DNA from 3 places in the Streptomyces sp. NPDC093111 genome. Region 3 is predicted to be linked to each of the others. Evidence: riboswitches for the same ligand, from Rfam matches in the RefSeq annotation. Region 3 holds a riboswitch; each other region holds the start of a gene.

Region 1 (3,263 bases), on a different contig from region 3:
GGTGAGGAGCGCGGTGAGCGGCGGGCTGCCGGACGCCTGGGCCAGCGTCTCGTGGAACCAGGCGCCGAGGGAGCCCAGGTCGTCGCCCTGGCCGCGCCTGGCCCGCTCCTGCCCCAGCCTGACCAGCCCGCGCAGCACCTTGAGGTGCGCCTCGGTGCGGCGCTGGGCGGCGCGGGCGGCCCCCAGCGGCTCCAGGAGGGTCCGGACGTCGAGCAGGTCGGCCGCCTCCTGCTCGGTGGGCTCGGCGACATGGGCGCCGGCGTGCCGGCGGGTGACCACGAAGCCCTCGGACTCCAGGGTGCGCAGTGCCTCGCGGACCGGGACGCGGGAGACGCCGTAGCGGCGGGCGAGTTGCTCCTCGGTCAGCCGGGCGCCCCGCTCGAAGACGCCGGAGACGATGTCGTCCCGGATCGCCGTGCATACCGAGTGCGCGGGAACACGCATGGCCGACCTCCGTAATGTGATCCGCGCGAAACCCCGTCGAGTGGCGCCCGTCCCGCGACTCTCGCGAACTCTATTGCAGGACGTCGGAATTTCCGATGCCGCCCGGTAATTCGGCCACAAAAAAGAAGCCCCGGCTCGTTCGAGCCGGGGCTTCTTCACAGAATTCACACGTCAGACGTGGACCCCGCGGGCACGGAGGTAGGTGATCGGGTTGATGTCCGATCCGTACTCGGCGCTCGTGCGGGCCTCGAAGTGGAGGTGCGGGCCGGTCGAGTTGCCGGAGGAGCCGGAGATGCCGATCTGCTCGCCGGGGGTGACCGTCTGGCCGACGGAGACGCCGATCGAGGAGAGGTGACCGTACTGGGTGTACGTGCCGTCGTTCATCTTGATGACGATGTTGTTGCCGTAGGCGCCGCCCCAGCCGGCCTCGACGACGGTGCCCGAGCCCACGGAGACGACCTGCGAGCCGTAGGAGGCGTGGAAGTCGATGCCGGAGTGGTGGCCGGAGGACCAGAGCGAGCCGCCGGTCTTGTAGCCGGTGCTCACGTACGAGCCGGAGACGGGGAGCTGGAAGGAGCTCAGGCGCTTGCGCTCGGCCTCACGGGCGGCGCGCTCCTTGGCGGCGCGGAGCTCCTTGGCACGGGCCTCGGCCTTGCGCTTCGCCTCGGCGGCGGCCTTGGCCCGGGCGGCGGTCTCGACCGCCTCCTTCTCCTGGGCGGCGGCCTGGGCGTCGACCCGGTCGGCGAGGGACTCGGCGGTGATCACCTGGGTGAGGCCGGTGTCCTCGGGGGAGACGGGCTCCGTGTCGGCGGCGAACGCCGGGGAGGCCAGGGTGCCGATGACGCCGGTGGTCGCGAGGGTCGCCACACCGGCGATGCCCACTCCGCGGCGCGCCAGACGGCTCGGTCCACGATGCTTCCCGGTGGCACGGGTGAACGCCATGTAGTGGCTGATCCTTTCCTTCCCTCTCGCCTACCGGGTTAGCTGACGGGTTCGGAGCAGGAAGGTCTCCTACGGGCCCCTCCGCTCGCTGAGCGAAGGCGTCCGATTCACCCCAGGGACTGCGTTGGGTCCCCGGCTCCCCAGGCTCGCGCCTTACGGGGACTCGGCGATGACTGCCCGTTGCCGCGGATGCGGCGTCGTACTACGGACGAACAGTCGGATCGAAGCTAGGCCGATCTTCTGTCAATCGCCAAACAGACACGCCTTTTTGTAAGACATGCCACAGGGCAGAAGACCACACTTCTCAACAATACGGACAAACGGGAGGACCCCGACGAACCAGGTCGTCGGGGTCCCCGAGTCGGTGTGACAGCGGCTCAATCAGCCGGTCACGACCGTCACTTCACCGATGCCGAGGGCGCGCACCAGCTCCTCGATCTGCGCCGCGTCACCGACGAGCACGGTGACGAGCCGGTCCACCGGGAAGGCGTTGACCACGGCCGCGGTCGCCTCCACGGTGCCGGTCTCGGCGAGCCGCGCGTACAACTGTGCCTGGTAGTCGTCCGCGAGGTGCTGCTCGACCTGGTCGGCGAGCGTGCCCGCGACGGAGGCCGCCGTCTCGTACTTGAGCGGCGCGACGCCCACCAGGTTCTGCACGGCCACATCGCGCTCGGCGTCCGTCAGACCGTCGGCGGCGAGGGTGCGCAGCACCTTCCACAGGTCGTCAAGTGCCGGGCCCGTGTTCGGGGTGTCGACCGAGCCGCTGATGGCGAGCAGCGACGCCCCGTTGCCCTCGCTGTCGGAGCGCAGCACCTGGCCGAAGGAGCGCACGCCGTACGTGTAGCCCTTCTCCTCACGCAGGACGCGGTCCAGACGGGAGGTGAGGGTGCCGCCGAGGCAGTACGTGCCGAGCACCTGGGCCGGCCACACGCGGTCGTGGCGGTCGGCGCCGACGCGGCCGATGAGCAGCTGCGTCTGGACGGCGCCGGGGCGGTCCACGATGACGACCCGGCCGGTGTCGTCGGCCGAGAAGGCCGGCATGCGCCGCCGGTCGGCCGCGGTGCCCGTCCAGGCGCCCAGCGTCTCGGCGAGCACCTTGTCGAGGTCGACGTCGGTGAGGTCGCCGACGACCACGGCGGTGGCCGTGGCGGGCCGCACGTGCGCGTCGAAGAAGGCGCGGACCGCGGTGGCGTCGATCGCGGCGACGGTCTCCTCGGTGCCCTGACGCGGCCGGGAGACGCGCGCGGAGGCCGGGAACAGCTCCTTGGAGAGCTGCTTGGCCGCGCGGCGGGCCGGGTTGGCCGACTCGTGCGGGATCTCATCCAGCCGGTTGCGCACCAGCCGCTCGACCTCGGACTCGTCGAACGCCGGGGCGATCAGCGCCTCGGAGAGCAGGCCGAGCGCCTTGGGGAGCCGGGAGACCGGGACCTCCAGGGAGACCCGTACGCCCGGGTGGTCGGCCGCCGCGTCGAGGGTGGCGCCGCAGCGCTCCAGTTCGGCGGCGAACTCCTCGGCGGAGTGCTGGTCGGTGCCCTCGGACAGGGCACGGGCCATGATCGTGGCCACGCCGTCCAGGCCCTCGGGCTCGGCGTCCAGCGGCGCGTCGAGGGAGATCTCGACGGCCACCACCTGCTGGCCGGGGCGGTGGCAGCGCAGCACGGTCAGCCCGTTGTCCAGGGCGCCGCGTTCCGGGGCGGGGAAGGCCCAGGGCTTGGCCTCGCCCGGCTGGGGCTGCGGATGGAAGGTCATGCTCGTCAAAGACGCGGCCGTGTCGGTCACTGGTCCGCTCCCTCTTCCTCGTCGCTGTCGGCGTCGGCGCCCACCGGTTCGTAGACCAGCACGGCGCGGTTGTCCGGGCGCAGCGTGGCCTTGGCGAC
Region 2 (3,263 bases), on a different contig from region 3:
GGCGTCGGGGCGCACGCCGGGGGCGGTGGCGGCGTACAGGGTGGGCAGCGCGCCGCCGGTGGCGGGCTGGGCGATGATCCGGTTGCCCAGTTCCATCAGGCGCGCGGCGGTCTTGCGGCCCTCCTGTCGGGGGCCGGCCGTCTGCAGGTTGGTGGCGGCGTAGCCGGGGTGGGCGGCGGCCGCGACGATCCCGGAGCCGGCGGCGGCCAGGCGGCGGGAGAGTTCGTGGACGAAGAGGAGGTTGGCCGTCTTGGACCGCCCGTAGGCGATCCAGCGCCGGTAGCCGCGTTCGGCGTTGAGGTCGGTGTGGTCCAGGTCGGCGAGCGCGTGGAAGCCGCTGGAGAGGCTGACGATCCGGGCGTCCGGGGTGCGCAGCAGCTGGGGCATGAGCAGCCCGGTGAGCGCGAAGTGGCCGAGGTGGTTCACGCCGAACTGGGTTTCGAAGCCGTCGGCGGTGCGGCCGTGGGGCAGGGCCATCACGCCCGCGTTGTTGACGAGCAGGTCGAGTCGCTCGTCGGCTTCGGCGCGGGCGGCGGCGAAGGCGCGCACGGAGGCGAGGTCGCCGAGGTCGAGCGGTGCGAACGCGGCGGAGGCGTGCGGGACCTCGTCGCGCAGCCGGGACAGGGCGGCCTCGCCGCGGGTGCGGCTGCGGCAGGCGAGGACGACGTGGGCCCCGGCGCGGGCCAGCTCGCGGGCGGTGACGTATCCGATGCCGCTGTTGGCTCCGGTGACCACCGCCGTGCGCCCTCCCTGGGAGGGGATGTTCCGCGCGTTCCAGCCCGTCATCTCCGATGGCTCCTTCCGGCCGTGGTGCCCCCATGCTGCCGCTACCGAGGGTAACGACAATCATAGGGACACCTCGGCGAAGCGCCTCGGCCGGGAGAGCTCGCGCGGTGCCGTCAGTAGGCGCTGTTGACGTTGTCGATCGAGCCGTAGCGGTCGGCCGCGTAGTTGCAGGCGGCGGTGATGTTGGCGACCGGGTCGTACAGGTCGAAGGGGGTGCCGGCGACGTGGTAGGCCCGGAAGGTGGGCTCGATCACCTGGAGCAGGCCCTTGGACGGGGTGCCGGCGAGGGCGTTGGAGTCCCAGTTGTTGATGGCCAGCGGGTTGCCCGAGGACTCGCGCATGATGTTGCGGTGGATGCCGTCGTAGGTGCCAGGGATGCCGTTCTTGGCCATGATGGCGAGCGACTCGCGGATCCAGCCGTCCAGGTCGTTCGAGTACGAGATGGCGGCGGCGGAGGAGACGGCGGGCGCCTGGGCCGCGGCCTGGACCACGGCGGGCGAGGCGGCGGACGCCTGACGGGCGACCGCCGGGAGCGCGGCGGCGGCGCCGGTCGCGGCGGCCGGACGCGCCGCCGCCGGGCGCGCGGCGTTGTCGGTGCCCTTGGCGTTCCCGGTGTCGAGGGCGAGTCGCAGGCCGGGACGGATGAGGCTCGGGTCCGCGCCGACGGCGGCGCGGTTGTCGCGGTAGATCGTCTTCCAGCCGCCGCTCACGTGGTGCTTCCGGGCGATTTTCGAGAGCGAGTCGCCGGCGACCACGGAATAGCGCACGAGACCGTTCGTCTTCACCGTCTGGGCCACGGCCTTTTCGACTGCGACGGATGTGACGGACGCGACGTTCGCCACCGAGTGGACGGCCCTCGGGGCGCTCGGGGTCTGGGCCGACGCGCCGGTGGCCGCGGCGAGCGGCAGGGCGAGTGCGGCGCTGCCGGTGATGCCGACGACGGCCAGCCCTCGGGCGAGCGGGGTGGTCGTGCGGCGGCGGTGCTTCCCGGTTCCACGCATGGCGCATTCCTCTCCTTCGCCTGCGAGGTGAGCTGTCGGGTTCGAGCAGGAGCTGCCCGGCCGCGCTGGCGCGCGGCTTCACCCCGAGCCGCCCCGGAGACCGGGACGGCGGAGAACCTGGGTCCCCCGCTCCTGCCGTACGGGTGAGTGAGTGCGGTGCCCGGGCGGCGGCAGGATTCGGCGTTCCGTCCGGATGACGGGTGACCGTAGGCGAAGGCGAACGGCGAGAACAAGCGCCTGATTCGCAAAAGCAAGCAGATCTTTTACGGGGCGGAAATGGATCAATCGACGCGTCGTGATCCTTTTCCCCAACTCGTTCCCGGGGGTTCGCGCATGACGCCACGACAGCATTCCGGGAGAATGCCCGACCGTGACTCAGATCACCAGGCCCTACTTAATAGGACATGTCCGAATCCAATGGATTTGAGAACTTAGCCTCGATCCTCCGTGACGGTCCGTCGGTTCCTTCGGCGGGCCGTTTCGGCTGTTCGGACTGGTGGCAGCCGGGCTGATGGCCCGGCTGTCGCGTCGGGTGGGCGTCGGTGATCACGCCGGTCCAGGGCAGTGGCGGGCGAACCGCACCGCTGTGCCGGCCGGCTTCCGCACGTGCTCGCGCACGCCGGCCCGAGCGGTCAGTCGGCGGCCGGGAACAGGGGTGGCGGGGGCAGCCCCTTTGGCGTGTGTCACGATCTCCCCCGACCTGTGGGGGGTGTTGCTGAATGGCGCAGGACATTGCGCTGCGGCCGGTGGTGGATCCGGCCCTCGAAGGCGCGGAGCGCGCGCTGCTGGAGAAGTCCGCCGACGGACTCTTCCCAGCCACGCTGCCGCTGCCCGAGGATCCGGGGCTGGGCGGCCGTACCAAGGCGGACATCTGGACGGCCCTGGGGGTCTCCGCGGTGTGCGCGCTCCTGCCGGTGACGATCCTGTGGGCGCTGATCGGCGTGTGGCCCGGCCTGGCCGTCGGGCTCGCGGCGCAGGCGGGGCTGATCTGGGTCGGGGTCCAGTTCGGGTTCGAGGCGTTCGTCCTGACCGTCGTGGGCGTGCACCTGCTGGCCTGGCTGCTGATCGTCGTCCTCGGCTGCGGGACCGACGAGCGGCAGCGGGTGGCCCGGCTGCGCCACGGCCGCTACTACCTGGCCGAGGACTTCGGCGACGACTCCCTGCGCGAGCTGCTGGGCCACTCGCCGCTGCGCCGGATGGAACGCGCCCAGGCCGCCGTGACGGCGGTACTCCAGTCGCAGGTCGACCGGGAAGGGCTGCTGGACGACATCGCCAACGACGTGACGCTGCCGGCCCAACAGTACGAGATCGCCCAGCGCCTGGCCGAGCTGACCCGGCTGGCGCGGAGGGTGCGCACCGCTGCCGGGGACGCCTCCGGCTCGCGGGTGGAGGAGGTGCTGCGGACTCAGCGGCAGGCGCTGCGGCTGTCGTCGAGCGCGCTGGAGGAGCGGGTGGAGGCGCTGGAGCGGTACGCCG
Region 3 (3,263 bases):
CGACCGGGAGGGCGCGCGCGGGCTACGCCTCGACGAGCAGCCGCTCGCGCAGCCGCTCCCGGGTCTCCGGGGCGAGCCCCAGGCCCTCCGTCAGGTAGGCGTCGACCGAGCCCCAGGTCTCCTCGATGGTCGTGAAGGCGGCCCGCAGGTACTCCACCCGCGCGTCGAAGAGCGGGCTCAGCAGCTCCATCACCTCGGGCGTCATGGCGTCCTCGGCGGTGGAGCTGCGCTGCACCTTGTACCGGCGGTGCGGCTCGTTCGACTTCACGTAGTCCGCCTCGATCGCCTCGCGCTCGACGCCGAGGGCGAGCAGCGTGATCGCGATGGACAGACCGGCGCGGTCCTTGCCGGCGGCACAGTGCATCAGGGCCGGGACGCTCTCCTCGGCCATCGCGTGCAGGATGCGGCTGTGGTCGGCCGTCCGCTCCACGATCATCTTCTGGTACGACTCGGACATCCGGGCCGCGGCCTTGCCGTCGCCCAGGATCTCGCGCAGCTGCGTCAGGTCGCCCGAGCGCACCAGCTTCCAGAACTCCTTTCCGTCGGCGGGGTCGTTGAGGGGTATGTTCACGTTCCGCACGCCGGGCAGCTCCACGTCCGCCCCCTCCATGCGCCGGTCGGCCTCGTTGCGGAAGTCGAAGACGGTGTGCAAGGCGAGGGTGGCGAGAAACGTCGCGTCCTCCGCCGTGGCGTGCGCCAGATGGCCGCTGCGGAAGAGGCGTCCGGCGCGCACGCTCCGTCCGTCCACCGTCGGCAGCCCGCCGAGGTCGCGGAAGTTGCGAACGCCGGTCAGCTCGGGTTCGGTCGTCGTCTGCGTCACGGATGCTCCTGGTCTCGCGATGGGTTCCTGAGGCAATCATCCAGGTGAGGAGCCCCGACCGCACCCCCTCGGGCTGGAATGGGCGTTCTGCCCGAATTGAACCGTTAGGGGTAACGCGCCCTGATACCGGGGGAGATGAGATCCGGTGCGTGAGCAGGGTCATAGACGTGACGGACCGTGCCTGATCGTCTTTTCCAAATTCCCTTCCGGAAAGGGAAATCGAGGGACCGTCATCCACGCAGGGTGACCGTAATTCCGGCCGGAAATCGCGCCTGAGTCACTGTCGGAAAATCGGTGGCTTGTTCCCGCCCACCCGCCTCGTCTAGCGTCGCGCTCAATCCGGACGGACCGCCTAATCCTGCCGCCGCCCGGAATCCGCACACCACCCGTACAAGGCAGGAGCGGGGGACCCAGGTACTACGCCGATCCCTCGAACAAGGACGGCTCGGGGTGAAGCCGCGCGTGAGCGCGGCCGGACATCTCCAGTCCGAACCCGACAGCTCACCTCGCAGGCGACGGAGAGGAATTCACCATGCCCGCGAAGGGTAAGCACCGCCGTCCCAAGGTCAACCCGATCACCCGCGGGTTCGTCGCCGCCGGCACCGGTGGCGCCGTCGTCGCCCTGCCGCTCATCGGCGCGACCGGCGCGCACGCCGCCGAGCAGGCCGCCCCGGTCGCGAAGGCCCCGCAGGCCGTCGCCGCCGCGGCCCCCGCCCAGGCCCCGGCCGCCGCGCCCGCCGCCGCCCCCAAGGCGTACACCGTCGTCCGAGGCGACTACCTGTCCAAGATCGCCGGTGAGCACCACCTGGCCGGCGGCTGGCAGAAGCTCTACCGCGACAACCGCCAGGTCGTCGGCGAGAACCCCTCGCTGATCCTCCCCGGCATGAAGCTCACCCTCGGCGCCAAGAGCACCGCCAAGGCCCAGGCGCCGAAGGCCGCCGCCCCCGAGCGCACCGCGCAGAGCGCCGGCGACGGCACCCGCGCCTCCCGTGGCGACGCGCGTTCCTCGGCCGCCGCCTCGACGGACTCGTCGTCCTCCGCGTCGACCTCTTCCTCTTCCTCCGCCGCGTCCTCCTCGGCCGGGCAGACCTCCTCCTCCGGCTGGGTCACCCCCATCGCCGGCGGCGCCGTCTCCACCCCGTACCGGGCCTCCGGCTCGATGTGGTCCTCCGGCTACCACACCGGTGTCGACTTCATCGCCTCCACCGGCACCACCGTCCGCGCGGTCGGACCGGGCACCGTCTACTCGGCCGGCTGGGGCGGCGCGTACGGCAACCAGGTCGTCATCCAGCACGCCGACGGCACCTTCTCGCAGTACGGCCACCTCTCCTCGCTCTCCGTCTCCGCCGGCCAGACGGTCAGCGGCGGCCAGCAGATCGGCCTCTCCGGCGCGACCGGCAACGTCACCGGACCCCACCTGCACTTCGAGATGCGCACCGGGCCGGAGTACGGCTCCGACATCGACCCGCTGGCCGTCCTGCGCCAGCACGGCGTCAGCATCTGAGGAGGCTGACCCCGCGAACTCCACGGGTTCACCCCGCGGGCCCGGCACCCACGTGCCGGGCCCGTGGTGTATTCCGGCTTGGCGGAATCTTTATCGGTGGCATATGTCACCCGCCGTCAACCCCTCCTTACGGTCGCGTAGGTCACATCCATAAGGGAAAGATGTGTTCCCGTGGCAGACGATTCGAGAACAAGAGACAAGAACGCATTCGGGTCGTACGCGGCGATCGGTGACAGCTTCACGGAGGGCGTCGGCGACCCCGGCCCCGACGGGACGTACGTCGGATGGGCGGACCGGTTCGCGGTCCTGCTCGCCGACCAGCTGCCGGAGAACGACGCCTTCCGCTACGCCAACCTGGCGGTGCGGGGGCGCCTTCTCGACCAGATCGTCGCGGAGCAGGTCCCGCGGGCGAAGGAGCTCGCCCCCGACCTGGTGACCTTCTGCGCCGGCGGCAACGACATCATCCGCCCCGGCACCGACCCCGACGACGTGGCCGAGCGCTTCGAGCGCGCGGTCGCCGACCTGACCTCCGCCGTGGGCACCGTCATGGTGACGACCGGCTTCGACACGCGCGACGTACCCGTCCTGAAGCACCTGCGCGGGAAGATCGCCACCTACACCGCCCACGTCCGGAGCATCGCCGACCGCTACGACTGCCCGGTGCTCGACCTGTGGTCGCTGAAGTCGGTCCAGGACCGACGGGCCTGGGACGACGACCGGCTCCACCTGTCGGCCGAGGGGCACACCCGGGTCGCGCTGCGCGCCGCCCAGGTCCTCGGTCTGCCGGTGCCGGCCGACCCGGACCAGCCGTGGCCGCCGCGGCCTCCGCGCGGCACCCTGGAGGTCCGCAAGGACGACATCCACTGGGCGAAGGAGTACCTGGTCCCCTGGATCGGGCGCCGCCTGCGCGGCGAGAGCTCCGGGGACCACGTCGAGGCC

What was found. Region 3 has a riboswitch for cyclic di-AMP ahead of AB0Q96_RS11240 (LysM peptidoglycan-binding domain-containing M23 family metallopeptidase). Riboswitches for the same ligand answer to the same signal wherever they lie in the genome.
Positions count from the first base shown of each region.
Region 1: another riboswitch for cyclic di-AMP. It lies ahead of AB0Q96_RS19095 (M23 family metallopeptidase); the one in region 3 lies ahead of AB0Q96_RS11240 (LysM peptidoglycan-binding domain-containing M23 family metallopeptidase).
Region 2: another riboswitch for cyclic di-AMP. It lies ahead of AB0Q96_RS24340 (LysM peptidoglycan-binding domain-containing protein); the one in region 3 lies ahead of AB0Q96_RS11240 (LysM peptidoglycan-binding domain-containing M23 family metallopeptidase).

Region 1 is NZ_JBFBNW010000010.1:121,778-125,040, reverse strand. It holds gene AB0Q96_RS19100 (GntR family transcriptional regulator) at 1-444, opposite strand, end outside; gene AB0Q96_RS19095 (M23 family metallopeptidase) at 616-1,386, opposite strand; cyclic di-AMP (ydaO/yuaA leader) riboswitch at 1,399-1,565, opposite strand; gene AB0Q96_RS19090 (pitrilysin family protein) at 1,768-3,135, opposite strand; gene AB0Q96_RS19085 (pitrilysin family protein) at 3,162-3,263, opposite strand, start outside.
Region 2 is NZ_JBFBNW010000013.1:299,234-302,496, forward strand. It holds gene AB0Q96_RS24335 (oxidoreductase) at 1-786, opposite strand, end outside; gene AB0Q96_RS24340 (LysM peptidoglycan-binding domain-containing protein) at 900-1,787, opposite strand; cyclic di-AMP (ydaO/yuaA leader) riboswitch at 1,792-1,947, opposite strand; gene AB0Q96_RS24345 (hypothetical protein) at 2,507-3,263, shown strand, end outside.
Region 3 is NZ_JBFBNW010000005.1:409,040-412,302, forward strand. It holds gene AB0Q96_RS11235 (tyrosine-protein phosphatase) at 23-820, opposite strand; cyclic di-AMP (ydaO/yuaA leader) riboswitch at 1,194-1,348, shown strand; gene AB0Q96_RS11240 (LysM peptidoglycan-binding domain-containing M23 family metallopeptidase) at 1,353-2,324, shown strand; gene AB0Q96_RS11245 (SGNH/GDSL hydrolase family protein) at 2,496-3,263, shown strand, end outside.